DNA from 3 places in the Amycolatopsis sp. lyj-108 genome. Region 3 is predicted to be linked to each of the others. Evidence: predicted binding sites of a transcription regulator. Region 3 holds the regulator's gene; each other region holds the start of a gene.
What was found. Region 3 encodes HspR, which represses chaperone genes until heat shock. Its sites were predicted from a motif close to ANNTTGAGTNNNNNNNACTCAANNT; they were not measured.
Positions count from the first base shown of each region.

Region 1 (3,225 bases), on a different contig from region 3:
TGCAACGGGACCCGGTCGCTGTCGGCGTCGCCGATCGCGCCGAACAGCATCTGCGGATCGGCCAGGTAACCCCGGCGTTTGAGCAGGCCGTGCAGTTTGCCGAGCTTGCCCTGCATGATCCGCGGCACCCGGCGCATCGAGCCGGTGACGTCGAACAGCACCGCGATCGGCGTCGAATCGGTGTGGTCGGCCGAATCCCGGCATTCCCGCACGGCGTTCAGCGGATCGAGCGCGGGCGCGACCTTCCACTCTTTCGCGGGTTTGGAGCGGAGATCGGCGGTGTAGCCGAAATCGTCCTCGCCCTTGGCCGCGCGGAAGGTCCTCGCGGCGGCGTAGGCGTTGTCGTCCCAGTGTCCGTGTCCCATGGTCAGGCTCCTGTCTCGGGGATGGTGAAGGGTCGGAAGGTGCGGGGGCCGTACAGGTCGGCGAGCAGTTCGTCGTACTCGTCGAGCAGATCGGCGGCTTCGGGTCGTTGTGCCGGGATGTCCTGGGTGCACCACGTCGCGAACTCGCGTTGGCGGGTTTCGTTCGGTGCCAGTAGTTCCAGCATCATGCGGTGGAGCATGTGGACGTCCGTCGCCGCGGTCATCGGGAGTCCTCTGTGGACTTCCGATGGGTACTGGACGGAGTTGTCCGTCGCCAGCGGGAGCACACCGTCTTCGACGGCGAAGGACCAGCCTGCGAGGACGATTCCGTGCTGTCCCGGATGGACGAGCACGTTGTCCGCGGTGAGGTGGCCATGGACGACACCCGCGCGGTGCGCGCCCGCCACGGCGCGCAGCAGGCGCCGGTGCATCCAGGCGTAGTCGCGGCCGTCGAGCCCGCCAGGGAAGGCTTTCCCGATATCGGCGAGGGTGACGAAGCCGTCGACGAGCGGATCGAGGACGCTGAACGCGCGGTCGCCCCGCGCCACCGGACCCGAGGTGTCGAGCAGCCGCGGGTAGTAGGGACGCAGCCACCGGTGCCGTTCGGTGAAGCCGTCGAGGGTGCGCAACGCCGCCCACTCGGCGTGGATCAGCGGGTTGAGCGCCGGGTCGCGGACGAGTTTGACCAGATGAGGGCCGGTGGTCCGGTAGGTCGTCGCGACACTGCCCACCGCGTGCGGCTCGGTGAGGGTGTACGCCGAGGTCGCGGTGGTGATCGTCTGGCGCCGGGCGCGTTTCCACTCGTCGTGGAGGTGGTTGAGGGTGGCGGCGGCCCGGTGGGCGCGGTCGTCGCCGGGGTTGCGGTCGGGGTGGAGCACGGCCGCCAGTTCGCGGTAGCGATGGCGGGCGAACAGAGCGGCCGCGTCGACCGTGTTCTCGATCATCGCCACGGCGTCTTCCCTGGTGAGCATAGTTTGAGTCTAGACGACTCTTACTTCGGTCCGCAAGGGGGTGGGTACAAATCCCGTGCCGCTCGGCGGCTGCGGCCAATAGACTGGGCGAGCCGAACAGGGGGTGTTGGTGGTCGTCCGCGAACCGGATCGGAAAGACAGTCAGCGCACGATCGCGAAGATCGTCGTGTTCGCGCTCGGGATCGTCTGGGGAGCCGTCGCGGCCTTCGTCGGACGGTGGACCGTCGAGGGGTTGGCCGGCGTGTACGACGTGCGCGCGGTGATCTCCGAACGGAACTCCACGACCAGCGAAGGACAGCACGGCCCGCGAACCAGCTACGAGGTCCTGGCAATCGGCGAAGACGGCCGCGCGATCGAATTGCCGACACGAGACACGTTCGGCCTCGCCGATCCGGTGGTCGCCCGGCTTTCGTCGGTGACGGACCGGGTTCTGTCCGTGCGCGGGGCCACCGACGTCGTGGAAGCCCACCATCCGTGGGAGAAGATCACGGCGATGTCCCTCGGCTGGGTACTCCTGGTGCTCGCGGCCATCGTGCTGGCCAGGCTGGCGAGACCGGGCATCGCGTGGAAGTCGCTGCCGTTCCTGGCTGGGCTGGCCTTCGCCGCGTTAGTGGTGCTGACGCCGGTCGGGTTCGGCGGGACGGCCTACGGCGAGGTGTCCGACCCTGTCCCGAATTTCTGGGAACTCCGTCGCGACTTATGGGGGCCGCCACCGGTGTTCGCCCGTGGACAGACCGCCGTCTCCGGGGATTCGGCCGTGCGTGTGCTCGACAGCCGGTCCGGGCCGCCTGAGGGAGCCGAGGCGTGGTTGAGTGGATTCCACGTCCTCACCTTGCGGATCGAGGCGTCTCGCTTCGGTGACTCGGCGCTGGAGCTGTCGGCCGACGAACACGGTGAGCCGGAGCGGGTCAAGGACTGCGCCGGCGCTCCCGGCGCTTTCGACGGCACCACGGGTCTCGTCTGTTTCGTGGTCCCGCCCGGATACCGGGCCGAGTACCTCCTCGTCGGCAAACTCGAGCGGGAAGTCCTGCTGAAGCTCCGGTGATCGACGAAAGGACTCCAGTGCCGGAAAACGCGCGGAAACCCGGAGTTCTTACCTCGGCGCTTTCGGCCTTTCTTCCTTTTCTGCTGATCTTCGGTGTCGTCTGGGGCTCCCTCGGTTCCGACATCGGTGAATTGAGCACCGGCGAGGATGTCACGGTCACCGAGATCTCGGGGTGCACCTCGGAGGGATCCGCGGTGAACGGCCAGACCCCCTACTGCTCCGGAAAATGGCGCTTCGCCGACGGTCGTACCGGAGGCGGGCAGATCCTGGGTGAGGAGATCTCGCGGGGTGACACGGTCTTCGCCGGTGACGGATTCGCCTACCGGACGAGATCGCCGTTGATCTGGAAGGTTTCGGCAGGCGGCGCGCTGGGTCTCTTTCTCGTCGGACTGGTGATAGTGGGTGTCGTCCGGTACCGGTTGGACGTTGGCAAGCGGCGTCGCGAGAGCCGAGAGTAAGGCAAAGGGTGGCAGGTTGCGAAAGTGGCTTTCGCAACGTCGGGAGTAGGGTGCGGTAGCGAAGAGGGAGCCGTCATTACCGCCGCTGAAACCCATGGTCGAGATGTGTCGCGAAAGCCACTTTCGCAACGCCTGGGGTCCCGAAAGTGGCTTTCGCGACAGGGGTGCCCCACGGCCGCGAGCGAATCCCCGCGTCCCGGCACCTTTGCCTTACCCCTCAATAGAACGCTCTTTATCACTCACGACCGCCGCGCCGGGTCGCCGCCTTCAACACCGGAGACGCCTACCGCAAGACCCCGATCGTCTGGAGCAATTGAGGCTCAGGAGCGGGTCGCTTCGATCTGGCGCTCGTCCTCGGTCGAGCAACTCGTCACCGGATCGTTCGG
Region 1 is NZ_JAJPWQ010000004.1:440,025-443,249, reverse strand. Features, by position in the region: gene ACLJO0_RS18160 (hypothetical protein) at 1-365, opposite strand, end outside; gene ACLJO0_RS18155 (adenylate cyclase) at 368-1,336, opposite strand; gene ACLJO0_RS18150 (hypothetical protein) at 1,446-2,381, shown strand; gene ACLJO0_RS18145 (hypothetical protein) at 2,399-2,839, shown strand; gene ACLJO0_RS18140 (hypothetical protein) at 3,160-3,225, opposite strand, start outside.
Region 1: a site for HspR is predicted at 1,337-1,361, ahead of ACLJO0_RS18155 (adenylate cyclase). Genes of this name have one in related genera too.

Region 2 (3,225 bases), on a different contig from region 3:
GAGCAGGTGGTCGCGGGCGATGGTGACCTTCTCGTCCTCGGTGTAGCCATCGAGGGTGACCAGCTCCATCCGGTCCAGCAGCGGGCCGGGGATGGTCTCGAGCGCGTTCGCCGTCGCGAGGAACACCACGTCGGACAGGTCCAGTTCGACCTCGAGGTAGTGGTCGCGGAACGTGTGGTTCTGCTCCGGGTCCAGCACCTCCAGCAGCGCGGCCGTCGGGTCGCCGCGGTAGTCGGCGCCGACCTTGTCGATCTCGTCGAGCAGCACGACCGGGTTCATCGAGCCGGCTTCCTTGATGGCACGGACGATCCGGCCGGGCAGGGCGCCGACGTAGGTGCGGCGGTGACCGCGGATCTCGGCTTCGTCGCGGATACCGCCGAGCGCCACGCGGACGAACTTGCGGCCCATCGCCTTCGCCACGGACTCGCCGAGCGACGTCTTGCCGACCCCGGGAGGACCGGCGAGCGCCAGTACCGCGCCCGAACGCCGTCCGCCGACCGGGCCCAGCCCCGACTCCGCGCGACGCTTGCGCACGGCCAGGTACTCGATGATGCGTTCCTTCACATCGTCGAGACCGGCGTGATCGGCGTCGAGGATGTCTCGCGCGGCGGCGATGTCGTAGACGTCGGTGGTGCGCTCGTTCCACGGCAGTTCGAGGACCGTGTCCAGCCACGTGCGGATCCAGCCGCCCTCGGGGGACTGGTCGGAGGTCCGCCCCAGTTTGTCCACTTCGGACAGTGCGGCCTTCTTGACCGCGTCCGGCAGCTCGGCGGCCTCGACGCGGGCGCGGTAGTCGTCGTCGTTGGCGGTGCCGTCGAGTTCGCCCAGCTCCTTGCGGATCGCTTCGAGCTGGCGGCGCAGCAGGAACTCCTTCTGCTGCTTCTCCATGCCCTCCTGGACGTCCTTGCGGATGGTGTCGGTGACCTCGAGTTCGGCCAGCTGCTCGCGGCTCCATTCGAGCGCCTTTTCGAGCCGTGCCGAAACATCGAGCGTGGAGAGCAGTTCGAGCTTCTGCTCAGTGTTCAGGTACGACGAGTTGCCCGCGAGGTCGGCGAGCGCGGACGGGTCCTCGACCTCCTGGACGGCGTCGATCATCTGCCAGCCGCCACGCTGCTGGAGGATCGCGAGGACGACGCTCTTGTACTCGGACGCGAGCTTCGCGGAGTTGTCGTCGGTGGTCTCGGTGGCGACCTCGGCGTGCACCCAGCGGGCGGCGCCGGGGCCGTCGGCGATGCGGCCGACGACGGCGCGGCGGGTGCCGCGCAGCAGCACCGCGGTCTTGCCGCCGGGCACGCGCCCGATGCGCTCGACGGTCGCGATGGTGCCGAGTTCGGCGTACTCGCCGTGGACGCGGGGGACGATCAGCACCTCGGCCTTGGTGGCGGCGCTGGACCGGATCCCCGGGAAGGAAGCCTGGGCAGGCGTGTTGGCCTGGGCGGACTCCACCGCGGCCCGCGTCTCCGTGTCGGCGAGGTCGAGCGGGACGATCATGCCCGGCAGCACGACGTCGTCATCGAGCGGGAGGACGGGCAGGAGGCGGTTGTCGGTCATCTGTGCACTCCTCGGTTAGTTGAGTCTGCCTAGCTCAACTCTCCGATCGACCCGTTTGTTTCCTTTCCGCGTTCGCCGTCAGCGATCACCCCACCCCTCCGACCTCTGCGCCCCAATGCGTGACGGTTAGCCCGCTAAAGGCGACGCGTCCGGGTCAGAGGTCGGATGTCAGGGGTGGACGGCGACCCCGCACCAGGCGAACGGCCGGGCACCTTCCTCGTCCCGCCGCAGCTCCCGCACCGGCCGCCAGTCGGGCAGGTGGACGACGCCGGGCTCCAGCAGCGGCCAGTCCCCGAAGAGCGGCTCGATCTCTTCGCGGTCCCGCATCCACACCGGGTTGCTCGTCTTCCGGTACTGCTCGACCATCCAGTGGAGCCCGTCGGCGTCCTCGCCGGTCTGGCCGCCGAAGCTCATATGGGACAGCCCCAGCCAGCTGCCCGGCGCCAGCGCGTTCCGGTAGGTCGCGACCAGCGTGGGCGGATCGTCCTGCGGCCCGGCGAAATGCAGGACGGCCATCATCATCAGGCATACCGGCTGGTCGAAATCGATCAGCCGCAACGTCTCCGGATGCCGCAGGACGTCCTTCGGCCGCCGCATGTCCGCGTGGACGATCCCGGCCCAGCCGGTCGCCTCGTGCCGTTCGAGGATCAGCTCCGCGTGCGCCACCGCGACAGGCTCGTAGTCGACGTACACGACCTTCGCCGTGTCACCAGGCTCCAGTTCCTCCTGGAGGATCTCGTGCACGTTCCCGGCTGTCGGGACACCGGAACCCAGATCGATGAACTGCCGGATCCCCGCGTTCAGCGCGGCGCGCACGACCCGGTTCATGAACTCGCGGTTGTGCCGCGCGCCCGGTTTGACCCACCGCCACTGCTTTTCCAGCGCGCGGGCGAACTCGCGATCGACCGCCCAGTTGTGGGTCCCGCCGAGGAACCAGTCGTAGATCCTCGCCGCGGACGGCTTTTCGGTGTCGACACCCGTCGGCGCCACCGGGGCCGCGTCCTCGTCCTTCTTCACGAAAACGAGCCTATCGGGATCAGGGCACCGCCGGTCGGCGCTGCCAGTACGTCCAGAGCGGCCGGTAGCCCTGCGCGTACCAGAACGGCGTCGAGCGCGGGTTGGCCAGCGCGTGGTGCAGCAGCACGGCTTCGGTGCCGCACTCGTCGAAGATCTGGTGCGCGTGCGCGGCGAGCGCCGTCCCCACCCCGCTCGAACGCGCCGGTTCGGCCACTGCCAGCGACGACAGGTAGCCGACCCGGTCGGCCGCGACCCGGCCGCTGACCCACGCCGTCTCGCCGGGGAACTGCACCCGCACCATCCCGAGCGCCCGCCCGTACAACTCGGCGATCCACAACGTCGGGTTCTCCCGGCCCAGGTGTTTCGACAGGTCCGCGGCGATCGTTTCCTCCGCGCCCTCGCGCAAGGTGACAGAACCGAACTGCGCGTCGTAACGCTGCAATTCCAGTTCGAGTCCGACGGCGGTTTCGAGATCATCGGCTTCGGCGGGCCGGATGTGCACTCCGGGAGTGGCGGGCGGTCCCGTCACGGCGAGCCGGTCGGCCGGGCGGACCGCGATCACCAGCACCGGCGCGAAGCCGCGGCGCAGCAATTCGGCCGAGCCGGGGGAGTCACGGCTCGGCCGCACCACGGTCGCCGCCGTCTCGACATCCCCTG
Region 2 is NZ_JAJPWQ010000002.1:508,298-511,522, forward strand. Features, by position in the region: gene lon (endopeptidase La) at 1-1,551, opposite strand, end outside; gene ACLJO0_RS08715 (SAM-dependent methyltransferase) at 1,720-2,568, opposite strand; gene ACLJO0_RS08720 (GNAT family N-acetyltransferase) at 2,588-3,225, opposite strand, start outside.
Region 2: a site for HspR is predicted at 1,568-1,592, ahead of lon (endopeptidase La). Genes of this name have one in related genera too.

Region 3 (3,225 bases):
ACGCGGGCCCCGGCCTCGGGGAGTCCATTGTGGACGACTCGGTGTCGGTGGCGACCGGGCTGGAGAAGGAGCTGGCGGAACGCACCGCCGATCTCCAGCGCCTCCAGGCGGAGTACGCCAACTACCGCAAGCGCGTCGACCGTGACCGCGAGCAGGTCGTCGCCGGCGCGAAGGCGTCGGTCGTCGGTGATCTGCTCCCGCTGCTCGACGACCTCGAGCGCGCGGAGCAGCACGGCGATCTGACGGGTGCCTTCAAGGCGGTCGGCGAGAAGCTGGTCGGGAGCCTGCAGCGGTCGGGGCTCGAGCCGTTCGGCGCGGAGGGTGAGCCCTTCGACCCGAGCGTGCACGAGGCCGTCCAGCACAGCACGTCGCCGGACGTCGCCGGGCCGACGGTCACCACGGTCATGCGCCGCGGTTACCGCTTCGGCGAACGCGTGCTGCGCGCGGCGCTGGTCGGCGTCACCGACCACGAGCCGGGTGCCGCTCCGGCACCCGCGGCGGCGACGCAGGACGCCCCGGTGGACCCGCCCGTCGGCGGCGAGCTGCCGCTCGAGGGCGAACTTTTCGATGAGAACAACCGCTGATCGGCGATACGGCGTGAAAGGAGGAGACGTTCGGTGAGTGCACGGGAATGGATCGGTAAGGACTTCTACCGTGAGCTGGGCGTCTCCTCCGACGCCACCGCGGACGAGATCAAGAAGGCCTATCGCAAGCTGGCCAAGGAGAACCACCCCGACGCCAACGCGGGCAACGCGGAGGCCGAGAAGAAGTTCAAGGCGGTCTCCGAGGCGTACGGCGTGCTGTCCGACACGGCCAAGCGCAAGGAGTACGACGAGGCTCGCCGCCTCTTCGGCTCCGGCGGTCCCGGCGGCTTCGGCTTCCCGGGCGGCGGCGGTGGCAGCGGCGGTTTCGACGTCGGCGACATCTTCGGCCAGGCGGGCCAGCAGCAGGGCGGTTTCGGCGGCCTCGGCGACATCCTCGGCGGTCTCTTCGGCCGCCGCGGTGGTGCCGCCGGTGCCACGGCGAACCGGCCGCAGCGCGGCTCGGACGTGGAGACCGACGTCCGGATCGACTTCACCGAGGCGGTCAAGGGTGCGACCCTGCCGCTGCGGCTGTCGAGTCCGGCGACCTGCTCCACCTGCGGCGGGAACGGCGCGAAGCCGGGAACCTCCCCGAGGACGTGTTCGACCTGCCAGGGCAGCGGGCTGGTCAGCCGGAGCCAGGGCGCGTTCGCGTTCTCCGAGCCGTGCCGCGACTGCCGTGGCCGCGGCACGATCATCGACGACCCCTGCCCGGAATGCGCGGGCGAGGGCATCAGCACCCGCACCCGCACGCTGACCGTGCGGATCCCGCCGGGCGTCGCCGACGACCAGCGGATCCGCCTGGCCGGCCAGGGCGAACCGGGCCGAGGCGGCGCGCAGCCGGGCGATCTGTACGTCCGCGTGCACGTCGCACCGCATACGTTGTTCGGGCGTCAGGGCCTCGACCTGACGATCGCCGTGCCGGTGTCCTTCGCGGAACTGGCCCTCGGCGGCACGATCACCGTGCCGACGCTCGAGGGCAAGGTCTCGCTGAAGGTGCCGCAAGGTACGGCGAGCGGCCGGGTGCTTCGCGTGCGCGGCAAGGGAATCGCGAAGCGTGACGGCTCGCAGGGCGACCTGCTGGTCACCCTGCAGGCGGCCATCCCGGCCAAATTGGACGACAAGGCGCGTGAAGCGCTGGAGGCCTACGCCGAGGCCATGGCCGACCACGATCCACGACCGGAGATCACCGAACTTCTCGAAGGCAGGTGAGCGCGATGTTCGGCGGGTTGCCGCACGGTGCGGACGAGGACACGCCGGTGTTCGTCATTTCGGTGGCGGCGCAGCTGTCCGGCCTGCACGCGCAGACCCTGCGGTCCTACGACCGCCAGGGTCTCGTGTCGCCTGGCCGAACCTCCGGTGGTGGACGGCGTTACTCGATGCGGGACATCGCGTTGCTGCGCGAAGTGCAGCGACTGTCCCAAGAGGACGGTGTCAACCTCGCGGGCATCAAGCGGATCATCGAGCTGGAAAACCAGGTCGACGCCCTCCGGGCGCGCATCGCCGAACTGACCGAAGAGCTCACGGCGGCGTACCTCACCGCCGAACAGACGGCCGCGGCCGTGCACGCCTCCTACCGCAAGGACCTCGTCCCGCTGCGGCAGCAGACGGCCCTGGTCGTCTGGAAGCCCAAACGCCGCAATTAGTCACCTACTTGCCCGGAAATCCGGCGCAAGTAGGTGACTAGTTGCGTTATTGGCCGGGGACCAGGGTCCGGATCTGCTGGACTTCGCCGGTGCGCGAGTCCATGATCCGCTGGGCCAGCGCCTTCGCCTCCGGGTTCTTGCCGTCCTTCAGCTCGGTCCTCGCGAGCGCGACCCCGTTGTGCTGGTGCGCGACGAAGATGTCCGCGAAGTCGAGGGTGAACTCCGAACCATCCTTTTTGGACAGTGCTTCGAGCAACCCCTTGTCCGTGAGCCCGTCGCCACCGTGATGGTGGTGCGCGTGCGGATCGGCCGAACCCGTCTCGGGTTTGCCCCAGCCCTTCAGCCAGTTCCGCATTTCGGTGCTCTCGGTCTGCTGCGTCGCCTCGATGGCGGCCGCGAGATCCTTGAGCTCCTGCTTTTGCGCCTGCTTGGCCTTCACCAGCTTGACGATCTCCACGCCCTGGTTGTTGTGGGCGATCATCATCTGCAGGAACATCACGTCGGCGTCGTTGTACTCGGCGGACGCCGCGGCGGCGGATTGGGGGACCGGAGAGATCGGGCCGCCGGCGGTGGTCGGTGAGCCATCACCGGTCCCGCAGCCCGCGAGGGCCACGAGACCGGCGACGAGAACGAGGGCCAGCTTCACTGCCGGGTCCACAGTGCGGGGGTGTTCGGCGGTTCCCAGCCCTGCAGCGCGGTGTGCGCCAGCTGGCAGCGATAGGTCGCGCCGCCGTAGGTCACCATGCTGCCGACCGAGTACGCCGTCCCGGCCGCCCAGGTGCCGCCGGCGGGCGGGTTGCTGGTGCTGGTGGGCGGGTTCGACGTCGTGGGCGGGTTGCTGGTGGTCGGCGGGTTGCTCGTGGTGGGCGGGTTGCCGCCGCCGATCTGCAGGTCGATGCAGCTGTAGAAGGCCATCGGCGTGTCCGCGATGTTCCAGATGGCGAGCACCTTCTGGCGGCCGCTGAAGCCGTTCAGGCTCACGGTGTGCGACGTCGGGT
Region 3 is NZ_JAJPWQ010000001.1:495,869-499,093, forward strand. Features, by position in the region: gene grpE (nucleotide exchange factor GrpE) at 1-584, shown strand, start outside; gene dnaJ (molecular chaperone DnaJ) at 618-1,793, shown strand; gene ACLJO0_RS02425 (heat shock protein transcriptional repressor HspR) at 1,799-2,227, shown strand; gene ACLJO0_RS02430 (DUF305 domain-containing protein) at 2,274-2,873, opposite strand; gene ACLJO0_RS02435 (lytic polysaccharide monooxygenase) at 2,870-3,225, opposite strand, start outside.